2 regions of the Paenibacillus sp. FSL P4-0184 genome follow, and region 1 is predicted to be linked to the other one. Evidence: a T-box and tRNA genes for the amino acid it is inferred to sense, from the RefSeq annotation. Region 1 holds a T-box; the other holds one or more tRNA genes.

Region 1 (6,434 bases):
ACAAAAAAATCGGTCTTCCCTTACGTAATCGCAAGGCAAGACCGATATAATGTATATCTGCTTTAAATCTCAGGATAGATCATTTCCAGCACGGTGGATAGATTCTGACTCTGACCGGGTTCTACCGTTAAAAGACCTGTGAAGGAAGCATCCTCGGATACATTCGGTGCATTCGCGAGCCATGTATAGGGCTCAATGCACAGAAATTGATCCGCCGGTCCTTTGGTATATAACACCCAGTGACGGAATAGATTTTCGTCAGCAGTATAACGAAGGCCATAACCATCATCGCGTAATAATAAGGCTTCTACAGGCTGTTTTTCTCCAATACGTAGAGCAGTATCAAAATTAGTTCCCTGCATGTTCATTCCGGTGTTCAAGGCTTCCAGATCACCAAGTGGAATCAGATTGCCGCTAGGGAGCAATTCATCGTTCAGTTCATAAATACTATTTACTGGGAGCTTAAGATTCCAGCGCTCAGGTTCTCCATCAATCATAAACCAGGTGTGATAACCGATCCCAAAAGGAATTCGATGATCTCCAAGATTTGTAACCTTTAAAGTTTGGGTAAATCGGGCTTCCTGAAGCCTAAACGTCATTTCGAATTTAAGTGGGATAGGGAATTGCTCCATCCAGTGTGGATCATCTTCCGTTCGGAATTCAGTAGTGACCGCGCAACCATCCTCATCTTCTTCAATATCGCTGACACACCAGGCCTGAGTTCGGTGTAGACCATGAATATGATTGTCATTAGCGGTATTCTGGTCAAATTGATAACTTGTACCCTCGAATTGAAATTGGCCCTTACGAATTCTTCCGGGTGGAATTAATAGCGGCATGCCAAAATGGTAAGGTTTTTGCATAAAGAAAGCTTGATCGCTTTCATCAGGCCGCCGTAGAATTTCCCGTTGTTTCTTGACATCAAACAATGAAATCACGTTATTTCCTAGTCGCGGCAAAAGCGTGACTTCCAGTTCACGGCTGTGCAAAATATAAGTATCATAACCGCCCCACTGCCCTTTGGTCACCTGTTTCATGAGATATGCTCCTTTATCGTAACTGTAATCGAATAGAACATGGATAACCTTATCATAACAGATTTATACGGTAGTGGTTAAGTGATTTGACAACTTCTCTTTATGGTTCTATGATGAAGGCATTAATTCATGATGATAATGTGATGACGGGGACAAGTAGGCAGGCATTGCACCTTCAGAAAGCCGGTGGTTGATGCGAACCGGTAGGACAAACCTGATGAATGGACCCCTGAGCGCCGAGCTTGAACGGGAGCTAGATGCCCTAGTAGACCGGCCGGATCTTCCCCGTTAACGGAAGACTAAGGCTGTTTTTTTCTTGTCTAAACAAGATTAAGCAGCGAATAAGGGTGGCACCACGGTCTCACGTCCCTTGCGGATGAGGCTTTTTTTGCGTTCTCGGAAACTTAGAAATGACATCAAACGGAGGTCTATATTATGAAAAAAGTAATGTCAGGCATTCAGCCAAGCGGTTCACTTACACTGGGGAACTACATTGGAGCACTGAAAAATTTTGTGAAGCTGCAAGATGATCATCAATGTTTCTTTATGGTTGTCGATATGCATGCAATCACTGTAGCACAAGATCCTGCGGCACTTCGTGAGCAGTCAGAGTCCGTAGCGGCCCTCTTTATTGCAGCAGGAATTGATCCTGCACGTTCTAATGTCTATATGCAGTCGCATGTGCCACAACACGCTGAACTGGGCTGGATCATGACGACACTTACAGCAATGGGCGAGTTGGAGCGTATGACCCAGTTTAAAGATAAATCATCAGGTAAAGATTCTGTTGGCGCTGGTTTATTCGTCTATCCTTCCTTGATGGCAGCAGATATTCTTGTTTATAACGCAGATCTTGTGCCGGTCGGAGAAGATCAGAAGCAACATTTGGAGCTGACTCGTGATTTAGCTGGCCGCTTCAATAATCGTTTTGGCGAATTCTTTACCATTCCGGAGCCGTACATTCCAGAGGTGGGTGCTCGTATTATGTCTCTGGATGATGGTACCAAAAAAATGAGCAAGAGCAACCCTAACGCTGGCAGCTACATTGCTCTGTTGGATTCACCGGACGTGATCCGTAAAAAAATCAGCCGTGCAACGACTGATTCAGGACGTGAAGTAATTTTTGATCCAGCTAATAAGCCAGAGATCAGTAATTTGATGAGTATTTATTCCGAATGTTCTGGAATGACACTCCAGCAAATTGCCGATCGTTATGAAGGGCAAATGTATGGCGGCTTTAAGAAAGATCTTGCTGAAGTGGTTGTATCTACGCTTGAGCCTTTACAACAAAGATATAATGAAATTCGTAGCTCGGGTGCGATTACAGATATTCTTGCTGAAGGTGCTGGTCGTGCACGTATTGTTGCAACTGAGACGTTGAATGGAGTTAAAGAGCGGATGGGATTTCTGCCAGCTCGTTAATCTAATCAGCGCTTAGGCTTTCCTGTTTGCGTCTGATCTTGGCCTTGAGGATAAATCCCCAGCCAATATTCATGACACAGAGAAACCCGAGCAGAAGTGCCAACCAAAAGCTATAACTGATCGCGATTGAAGCGGCAGTAAGAATAAGAATAGAAGAACAAGCGAACCAAAGTGAAAGTCCTTTACCCATTAAGAGAGCCTTCCTTTCTATGTCTGCTAAAATGAATCCCGGAGTATTATTATCATACTCCGGGATTTTTTGTGATTATAGAATAGATCTCTGCGTAAGTCTACAGTTTCATCGTAAAGAACCAGGGTCAATGGAAAATCGTTTGTCGAGCTTCTCGCTGCTAAGCCAACCTACATAAGTATTTAAAGGTCGATATTGATTGTCCATCACTAATACAGCCACAAACGGGTATTGTTTGCGATGTAAATAACGTACGTCCCCCCAGCGCACCATATATCCTGAAGGGAGTTCCTCGACTTCGGCTACTGCATAAGAGGTGAAGTATAGAAAGGACTGAATATCAGGGTGCGACTTGGAAATCTCCACAGCAGGATGAGTCGAGCATACAGCATGTTTGAACCATTCCAGTCGGTTATTGACTAACTGCCCAACATCATAGCTGCCATCTTTTTTCACCTTGACTACGTTCCAGCGCTTTAGTGAAATTGTAGGGATTACAATATAACGTTCGCCGGCACTATGATGTAAATCCTTAAGCTTAATATTACGCGTGAGACGTGCGTGAACGACGGTTCTCCAAATATAATAAAGAATAGTACATGCATACAGTGTAATAAATAAAGGTTGCGGTGGAATGATCCCGGTGATCCAGAGAAGGATGGCTGCGATATGGCTACCAAATATAAATGGATCAAAAATGTGGATGATGTTCCATGCAATCCATTTCTCCGTGAATGGACGTGCAGCCTGAGTGCCATAGGTATTAAATAGATCAGAAAATACGTGAACACCTACACCAATGAAGCTCCAGAGCGCAATATGGCTTAGAGCTTGTAAATCAGTAAAACCAAATAAGGGGCCTAACACGAAGGAAATCAGCGCAGGCCACAGAATTAGAAAGGGTAGGGAATGTGTGATTCCTCGGTGATTTCGAATATACATTGCATTGTCCTTCAGTCGTAGCGCAGTATCGGCATCAGGAGCCTGAGAGGCGAGCACTGTTGCCAGCATAACAGCCCCGGCCAGTTTCGGATCAGAAGCAACGATGGGATCAACGAAGGAAAGCCCGGCTAAGCCTAGGCCCATAACTAAATGTGTAGCAGTATCCATTGGTCAGTTCTCCTTTGTTGTTCGGAAGTTCTCTATTTAATAATTACCCAAATACAGCTCTGGTTATTAAGGGGATTGAAATAAATACAAAATAAATATTGTCACGTAATTGTCGAATTCATGAACTTACTGTTCCATGACTGTCAAAGTCTTCACGGGTTTGTTATGATAAAGTTAACAGCGAAGTTAAAAAACTTCGGTTAGAACGTTACATGTTCGTTTAGAAGGAGGATCATTAGGTGTGGACAATCATATAACATTTCAAGCTTCTTCCGACTCTGCAGCCATGTCTGCAAAATCGCCACCGGAAGGTGCTAGCTGGCGTGATTTCATTGCAGTAACAAAACCCGGTATTATCCGATCTAACCTTATTGCGGCCTTTGCGGGATATTGGCTGGCCTCGGGTTGGGATGTTCATTACGGCAGATTAGTTCTGACTCTGCTCGGTACAATGCTGGTTATGGCTTCGGCCTGCGTTTTTAATAACTATTTCGACCGGGATCTGGACATGAAGATGGAAAGAACCCGTGAACGGGGGCTTCCTACAGGACGACTGAAACCAAACACTGTATTATTATACGCCATTGGGCTTGGTATTGCAGGTTTGATCGTGCTGTTTGCTTTTTCAGGAATGCTTGCCGGTCTGTTTGGAATTGTTGGCATGTTCGTTTACGTAGTAGTATACACGCTTTGGTTGAAGCGGACATCAACATGGAGCACCTCCGTAGGGGCGATTTCTGGAGCAATGCCCCCGGTAATTGGTTATGTTGCGGTTTCAGGAACGGTTGATCTAGGCGCTTGGCTGATCTTTGCCATGTTGTTTCTATGGCAACCCCCTCACTTCTGGGCGTTGGGCATTAGACGTAAAGAAGAATATAGAGCGGCAGGATTTCCATTACTACCTGTAGTTAAAGGAACGCGACGTACGAAATTTCAGATGATTCCTTATGTAGCCCTTTTGCTGCCTATTCCAGTATTAATGTACGCCTATGATTACGCAGGCATATTTTTTCTAATCATTTCATCAGCGTTGTCCTTGGCTTGGTTAGTATTGACCTTGATGGGCTTTAAGGCTAAAGATGATGAAGTCTGGGCGAAGAAGAATTTCCTCTTCTCCATTAACTACCTGACAGTTAGTTTGATCGTACTTGTATTGAATACGATTCACGGTTAAGAAGAGGGAGGGTATACGTGTCCGTGCAAACCTTTAAGCGTTATAAATGGACTTGGCTTCTGCTAATACTTGCTTTGATTATGGCTGGTTATCTGGCAATTAACTCTTTGAATTTAGGAAAAGAAAAATTGCCAGTAATCGGAGAAGTGCAGGACTTTTCTCTTGAAAATGTGAATGGAGACCAGGTTACTCTGGCTGATACACAAGGTAAAGCACGGCTGGTATACTTCTTTTTTACACAGTGTCCGGATGTATGTCCTATAACTACGTTTTTGTTATCTCAGACACAGAAGATTCTGGTCGAGGATGGCAGTTTTGGTAAAGATACGGGGTTTGTCTCTATCTCTTTTGATCCGAAGAATGATACTCGGGAAGCTATTAAGGCTTTTGCAGACCGGTTTCAGGCGAATTATGATGGATGGTATTTCTTGCGGGGGGATCAGGAAGAAGTTCGTAAGTTAGCGACGGATTCTTTTAAAGTACTAATCGCAGGGAATTCCAAAGAAAATTTCGTACATGCCAACCGTATAGCGTTAGTTGACCGAGACAATCAACTTCGTGCATTGTATGACGCAGGAGATACGGAGAACGTAACTCCTGAATTTCTTGCCGATCAGCTGACGAAATTGGCTCGGGAATAGAATATCAAACATTAAACACGCCTTTTTCGAATCCCTCTTTATTGAGCGGATAACGAAAAAGGCGTTTTTTTAAATATACGATAGTATAAGTTTCATGCTATACATTATCCTTATACTTGTTTCAGCTAAAATGGAAGTGGTTCAGGGTAGACGATGAAATCTTCCAATCCGGCTTTTTCGAGCTGAGTGATGTTGTATTCATCAGGCGTACCTTCCACACCAGCATATCCGCGACGAGTATAAATATGATCGGCATCAGGGAAGGCATCCCGGAGCACACTGCGTATTTTTTTGCCAGAGCTATCGTTATCCAAATAAAGGTATACTTCTCCATCTCCTACTTGTTGCCGGAGGGATTCTAATTTTAGTGTATTTAATGTACCAAAGGTACATAGGATTTCTACTTCCGGTACCAGCACGCGGCGTAATCTGCTGCGATCGTTCTTACCTTCGACAATAATCGTTATGGACATTAGCTGACAATCACCTCCGGGAATGGGTCCAAGCTTCAGGCTCATTATAGTTTACCGAAGGATCGTCATTTTTAACAACTGTTTCTGCAGGAAAGTCTTCATTCCCCGGGAAATGTCGTAAAAGCAAAGAATCATGCGGCTCGCCCGCTCCATTTGGAAGTGAGGTTCGATAGTTTACCAGTGTTTTTAGGTGGAAGAAGAAGTAATGCTACCATTAGTAGTAGAAAGGCTATGAAGTAAGGAGAAACGAAGGACCTTAGCTGTCCAGCAGCCACGGGCCCAGCGAATGCACCAAGTGACATGGCTATCGACTGCATGGAGAAAGTCCGACCCATTCGCCCAGGGCCACCGAGACTAATAAAGAGTGATGCCATTGCAGGAAACAAC
Region 2 (6,434 bases), 130 kb from region 1:
GGTACGATCTGTACAGGATAGGTGGGAGCCGTAGAAATCGGAGCGCAAGCTTCGGTGGAGGCGCCGTTGGGATACCACCCTGATCGTATCTAGGTTCTAACCTAGTACCCTAATCGGGTACGGGGACCGTGTCAGGCGGGCAGTTTGACTGGGGCGGTCGCCTCCTAAAGAGTAACGGAGGCGTTCCAAGGTTCCCTCAGAATGGTTGGAAATCATTCGAAGAGTGCAAAGGCATAAGGGAGCTTGACTGCGAGACCTACAAGTCGAGCAGGGACGAAAGTCGGACTTAGTGATCCGGTGGTACCGCATGGAAGGGCCATCGCTCAACGGATAAAAGCTACCCTGGGGATAACAGGCTTATCTCCCCCAAGAGTCCACATCGACGGGGAGGTTTGGCACCTCGATGTCGGCTCATCGCATCCTGGGGCTGAAGTAGGTCCCAAGGGTTGGGCTGTTCGCCCATTAAAGCGGTACGCGAGCTGGGTTCAGAACGTCGTGAGACAGTTCGGTCCCTATCTGTCGTGGGCGCAGGAAATTTGAGAGGAGCTGTCCTTAGTACGAGAGGACCGGGATGGACGTACCGCTGGTGCACCAGTTGTTTCGCCAGAAGCATGGCTGGGTAGCTACGTACGGACGGGATAAGCGCTGAAAGCATCTAAGCGTGAAGCCCCCCTCAAGATGAGATTTCCCAATTAGTAAGACCCCTTGAAGACGACGAGGTAGATAGGTTGGAGGTGGAAGTGCAGTAATGCATGGAGCTGACCAATACTAATCGGTCGAGGGCTTATCCTATACTTAGAACGCAAATTCAATTCGGATTCAGTTTTCAGGCATCAAGCCTGGTATGAATATTCCCTGATAGCTCAGTTGGTAGAGCACTCGACTGTTAATCGAGTTGTCACAGGTTCGAGTCCTGTTCGGGGAGCCATATGGAGAGGTGTCCGAGTTTGGCCGAAGGAGCACGATTGGAAATCGTGTAGGCGCCACAAGCGTCTCGAGGGTTCGAATCCCTCTCTCTCCGCCACAAATTTTACTTAGTATGGCCCGTTGGTCAAGGGGTTAAGACACCTCCCTTTCACGGAGGTAACATGGGTTCGAATCCCATACGGGTCACCAAATTTTCACTTGATTTTACATAGTGGACTTTGGTACAATAACAATTGTTGTTTACGGAGGCTTAGCTCAGCTGGGAGAGCATCTGCCTTACAAGCAGAGGGTCGGGGGTTCGATCCCCTCAGCCTCCACCATATTCATTTAAGAACGACGCGGGGTGGAGCAGCCCGGTAGCTCGTCGGGCTCATAACCCGAAGGCCGCAGGTTCAAATCCTGCCCCCGCAACCAATTTTCATCAAGTAATTATATCTTTTGGAACCGTGGTGTAGTTGGCCTAACATGCCTGCCTGTCACGCAGGAGATCGCGAGTTCGAATCTCGTCGGTTCCGCCATTTTCTTGGCTCGATAGCTCAGTCGGTAGAGCAGAGGACTGAAAATCCTCGTGTCGGCGGTTCGAATCCGTCTCGAGCCACCATGTTGTATACAACTTAATATGCCGGTGTAGCTCAATTGGTAGAGCAACTGACTTGTAATCAGTAGGTTGGGGGTTCAAGTCCTCTCGCCGGCACCATCTTTGGGGGATTAGCGAAGTGGCCAAACGCATCAGACTGTAAATCTGCTCACGTACGTGTTCGGTGGTTCGAATCCATCATCCCCCACCATTTTTTTTAGGGGCATAGTTTAAAGGTAGAACAACGGTCTCCAAAACCGTTGGTGTGGGTTCAATTCCTGCTGCCCCTGCCAATCTTTATCTAAAGTCTTTCTCTAAAGTTTAATATGGCGGTCGTGGCGAAGGGGTTAACGCACCGGTTTGTGGATCCGGCATTCGTGGGTTCAAGTCCCATCGGTCGCCCCATTTACTTTAAGAAGGACAGCAACAATATTAGTTTAATATGGCGATTGTGGCGAAGTGGTTAACGCACCGGATTGTGGTTCCGGCATTCGTGGGTTCGAGACCCATCAGTCGCCCCTTTTATTTTAAAATGTTATTGGGGATTAGCCAAGCGGTAAGGCAACGGACTTTGACTCCGTCATGCATAGGTTCAAATCCTATATCCCCAGCCATTTTATGCGGACGTGGCTCAGCGGTAGAGCATCGCCTTGCCAAGGCGAGGGTCGCGGGTTCGATTCCCGTCGTCCGCTCCAAAGTTTTCACATGGCGCCATAGCCAAGTGGTAAGGCAAAGCTCTGCAAAAGCTTTATCCCCAGTTCAAATCTGGGTGGCGCCTCCATTAATTTCATATGTGCCGGCGTGGCGGAATGGCAGACGCGCTCGACTCAAAATCGAGAGGGAAACCGTGGAGGTTCGAGTCCTCTCGCCGGTATATCAAAAAGGTTTGTAAAGTCGCTTGTATAAGCAACTTTACAAGCCTTTTTTCTTTGTCTTTGAGCTTTTATTCTTAAGCCGTTGAATTAGAGGCGTCTCTAATCAACGGCCTTTTTGTGTGGAGTGTTTTTTTATTGACTGCTTAGTCGGAATGCTCGTGGGGTGAGACCAATTTCACGTTTAAACATATTGCAGAATTGGGCGTCATTCACAAACCCAGCAGCAGCTGATACTTCAGAGATATGCATTTGGGTATGTTGCAAGAGAGACTTTGCATAATCCAGACGTTTCAATAGTAGATAGCGCAGAGGTGAAGAACCGAATCGTTCTTTAAATAAATGGCGGAAACGATCATAGCTGTATCCAGACATCTCAGAAAGTGTTGCGACCGATAGCTTATGGCGGTAATGCTCATTCATATAGTTTAGAACATATTGGACTCTGTCTTCCGTTGGTGATTGAAACCCAGAGGCGCTAAGAAGCCGTATCAGATGAACAGTGATTTCGCTCATTTGAAGGTTCAATAGTTCAGAGAATCCATCTTGTTTGCGCGTAAACTCTGCTTTCATTCGAAGTAAGATCTGTAGAACAGTATGCTCTTTATCATCTTCATATACGCCTTGCAAATTCTCCATATTTGGGTGATTTGAATGGAAGCCTACAAATAGTATAGTAGCATCCTCGCGATGATTCTCGTCATGTTTATGATTGGGTGGTATCAGCGCGAATGAAGAAGAACGAAAATGATAACTTCGCGAACCTACATTGGTAGTTCCTAATCCGTTTAAATAATAGACTAGTTCATAACATTCATGCTGGTGTGGTGGAATATAGGTATTAACCTCATGTGCTGCATTTACAATATATAGAACACGATCCATGATGAGCCTCCAATAATTATGTTTTAGCCGAATCGTACAAAATTATGACCGAAATCATATAATTATTTTCATTAATATTTGATATGATCGTATCAAGAAATCCGAAGATTAGCAACCTGACTGGCCATCTTGTTCGGAAATTAGTCGGATTAGTCGGAAAAATTATAATTTTATCTCTTTTTTTTAGTGTATTCGTTAAAATCATTAAAATTTTGACAATGTTACATGAAAAATGAGAGTTTCCATCTAAATCGTGAAATATACAACGGACTAAGAAGGAGAATCTCTCAAATTACTAACCAACTATAAATAGGGGGAATAGAAAAATGAAAAAGAAAGTTCTTTCTTTGTTGTTACTAGTAGTAATGGTAATGGTCACAGCCTGTGGAAATAATACGTCGAGTAATGGATCTTCCGCGAATGCAGGATCTAACGCAGCTGAAGGTGGAGAAACAGGTTCAGGGGATAAACTCAAAGTTGTACTTCTGATTCCAGGAACGCTTGGAGATAAATCTTTCTTTGACTCTGCGAATAGCGGTTTGCAAAAGGTTAAGGATGAGCTGGGTGCAGAAACAAAAGTTGTAGAAATGGGTGTCGATAAAACGAAATGGGAGCCTACGTTTAACGATATCGCCGCTGAGGATTGGGATGTTATCATTTCTGGCGGATCGGAAATTACAGAGATGTTTAATGCAACGGCTGAATTATATCCAGACAAAAAATTCATTAACTATGATACCGATATAGATGAAGCACCAGAGAATATGTACAACATGTCTTATGCGACAAATGAAGTATCTTTTCTGGCAGGTGCTGTAGCTGCGTTAGCTACACAATCGGATATGGAAAATGCTAATCCTGAGAATGTGATCGGTTTTGTAGGCGGCATGGACATTCCAGGAATTAACGCTTTCTTGGTAGGCTACATTCAGGGCGCTCAATATGTTGATCCTGATGTGAAGGTCGCTGTATCATATGCTGGTGATTTCGTTAACCCGGCTAAAGGCAAGGAGCTTTCGCTGATTCAATATAACTCCGGTGTGGACGTTATTTTTAACGTGGCTGGGGGTACAGGTCTTGGGATCTTTGATGCAGCTAAGGAGAAGAAGAAATATGCTATCGGTGTAGACTCCGATCAAGCGATGTTGCTTAACGATACAGATAGCGAAAAAGCAAACTTGATCGTTACTTCTTCTATTAAAAAGATTGATAGTGCTATTCTGGGTGCCGTGAAGAGATTACAAGACGGTACACTTGAGATGGGTAAACGTGATGTGTTGAGCTTTGTAGATGATGGTGTAGGCATTGCAGAGAATGAGATCTATAAAAATATCTTCCCTGCCGATCTTCAGGCTAAAGTTGAAGAAGTGAAGCAAAAGCTGATCAATAAAGAAATTACAGTAGATAACGCGATGGGAATGGAAACCTCTGAAGTAGAAGCCATTCGTAACGCAGTTAAGCCTTAAGTGTAGCTATAAAGTGATAAACCTACAGTTGGAGATTCTTCTTTAGAAGAATTCCAGCTGTATATTTTTGCAGACCTCCAAGTCGAAAGGCGTTGAGACCTATGAACAAAGCACTGCTGGAAATGCGGGGAATTACCAAGGTGTATCCCAATGGTGTCGTTGCAAATAAAGACGTGCATTTTTCTTTACGTGAGGGAGAAATTCATGCGATTGCGGGCGAGAACGGCGCTGGTAAATCAACTTTAATGAAGATCATGTTCGGCATGGAAGAGCCTAGTGAAGGTGAAATCTTTATCAAGGGTGAAAAAGTGAAGCTACAATCTGCTCAGGATGCCATTGATAGAGGGATTGGTATGGTTCACCAGCATTTTATGCTGGTCCCTTCTTTTACGGTAGCAGAGAACATGGTGCTGGGCATGGAACCTCGTAAGGGCGTTGGCATCAATTATGCAGAAGCTGTACGCATGACCGAAGAGACTGCGAAGAAATACAATCTGGCAGTGGATCCAAAAGCAAAAGTGGAGGATCTCACGGTTGGTATGAAGCAAAAGGTTGAAATTCTGAAGGCGCTGCTGCGTGGTGCAAAAATCCTCGTTCTGGATGAGCCGACCGCAGTGTTGACTCCACAGGAAACAGAGGAATTGTTCCGGGAGCTTAAGCAGTTAAGAGAGCAGGGTCATACGATTGTTTTTATTTCACACAAGTTGAAAGAAGTTAAAGCGATCTGTGACAGAATTACGATCATGCGTAGTGGACGTAGTGAAGGTGTCTTCCAAACGAAGGATGTCACGGAGCAAGAAATCTCACGCCTTATGGTGGGCAGAGACGTCGTGTTGAAATATGACAAGGAGATTCTGTCTATTGGGGAGCCGGTACTCACTGTGCAGGGCTTAGGTGTAAATGATGCACACGGCAAAGCGTTGCTAACAGATATCAACTTTGCAGTACGCGGGGGACAAATTATCGGGATTGCTGGTGTAGAAGGGAATGGGCAGACACAGCTCATTGAGGCTCTTACGGGTAGCCTAAGAGGGGTCTCAAGCCAAGGCTCTGTGCTAGTGAAGGGAAAAGATATTCGTGAATCGGATATTTTAGATATTCGTAAGCTAGGCGTTTCCTATATCCCAGAGGATCGGATGCATCAAGGGATAGCCAGTGATGCGAGCATAGCGGATAATCTGCTGTCCACTCAGTATCGTACAAAAGCTATGAATAAAGGTCCCTTTTTAAATGGATCACGAATTGCCAAGCTTGCAGTATCACTTGTAGAAGAATTTAAAGTCCGCTGTTCGGGACCTTCTCAGCCAATAGGTATGTTATCAGGTGGTAACATGCAGAAGGTTGTCGTAGCTAGAGAGTGTTCTACAGAACCGCAACTGCTTATTGCAGAGCAGCCGACACGGGGCGTGGATATAGGCGCGGCGCAGTTCATACATCAAAAGCTGTTGGAGCTGCGCTCAGACGATTGCGCTATTTTGCTAGTGTCAGCAGACTTAAATGAGATCTTGGAGATCAGCGATAGTCTACTAGTGATGTATGAAGGAAAGATTGTTGCCTTTTTCGAGGAGCCTTCCAAGGTTAGTGAAGAAGAATTAGGGCTTTATATGCTAGGGATTCATCGACAGGACGAGGAGCAAATCAGGAGGGCCGTAAATCATGTTTAAAGTAAAATATTTTGAATACATTCGAACATCGGCAGTAATCGTA

The links. A T-box is a leader RNA that pairs with one kind of tRNA and senses whether it is charged. The one in region 1 lies ahead of trpS (tryptophan--tRNA ligase), so its partner is inferred to be a tRNA-Trp.
Region 2: it has a tRNA-Trp gene. The T-box ahead of trpS (tryptophan--tRNA ligase) is inferred to sense a tRNA for this amino acid. The anticodon was not compared.

The regions. Positions count from the first base shown of each region.
Region 1 covers NZ_JBBORN010000001.1:3,163,531-3,169,964, forward strand. The annotation lists gene MKY52_RS13825 (aldose 1-epimerase) at 63-1,037, opposite strand; T-box leader at 1,172-1,411, shown strand; gene trpS (tryptophan--tRNA ligase) at 1,473-2,459, shown strand; gene MKY52_RS13835 (hypothetical protein) at 2,461-2,649, opposite strand; gene MKY52_RS13840 (metal-dependent hydrolase) at 2,758-3,759, opposite strand; gene cyoE (heme o synthase) at 4,001-4,933, shown strand; gene MKY52_RS13850 (SCO family protein) at 4,951-5,574, shown strand; gene MKY52_RS13855 (DNA primase) at 5,700-6,047, opposite strand; gene MKY52_RS13860 (MFS transporter) at 6,179-6,434, opposite strand, start outside.
Region 2 covers NZ_JBBORN010000001.1:3,029,603-3,036,036, forward strand. The annotation lists rRNA gene MKY52_RS13240 (23S ribosomal RNA) at 1-792, shown strand, start outside; tRNA gene MKY52_RS13245 (tRNA-Asn) at 853-928, shown strand; tRNA gene MKY52_RS13250 (tRNA-Ser) at 932-1,024, shown strand; tRNA gene MKY52_RS13255 (tRNA-Glu) at 1,042-1,116, shown strand; tRNA gene MKY52_RS13260 (tRNA-Val) at 1,172-1,247, shown strand; tRNA gene MKY52_RS13265 (tRNA-Met) at 1,265-1,341, shown strand; tRNA gene MKY52_RS13270 (tRNA-Asp) at 1,368-1,445, shown strand; tRNA gene MKY52_RS13275 (tRNA-Phe) at 1,453-1,528, shown strand; tRNA gene MKY52_RS13280 (tRNA-Thr) at 1,549-1,624, shown strand; tRNA gene MKY52_RS13285 (tRNA-Tyr) at 1,630-1,715, shown strand; tRNA gene MKY52_RS13290 (tRNA-Trp) at 1,724-1,797, shown strand; tRNA gene MKY52_RS13295 (tRNA-His) at 1,834-1,909, shown strand; tRNA gene MKY52_RS13300 (tRNA-His) at 1,950-2,022, shown strand; tRNA gene MKY52_RS13305 (tRNA-Gln) at 2,044-2,118, shown strand; tRNA gene MKY52_RS13310 (tRNA-Gly) at 2,125-2,199, shown strand; tRNA gene MKY52_RS13315 (tRNA-Cys) at 2,212-2,285, shown strand; tRNA gene MKY52_RS13320 (tRNA-Leu) at 2,300-2,378, shown strand; gene MKY52_RS13325 (AraC family transcriptional regulator) at 2,512-3,261, opposite strand; gene MKY52_RS13330 (BMP family ABC transporter substrate-binding protein) at 3,588-4,727, shown strand; gene MKY52_RS13335 (ABC transporter ATP-binding protein) at 4,829-6,391, shown strand; gene MKY52_RS13340 (ABC transporter permease) at 6,384-6,434, shown strand, end outside.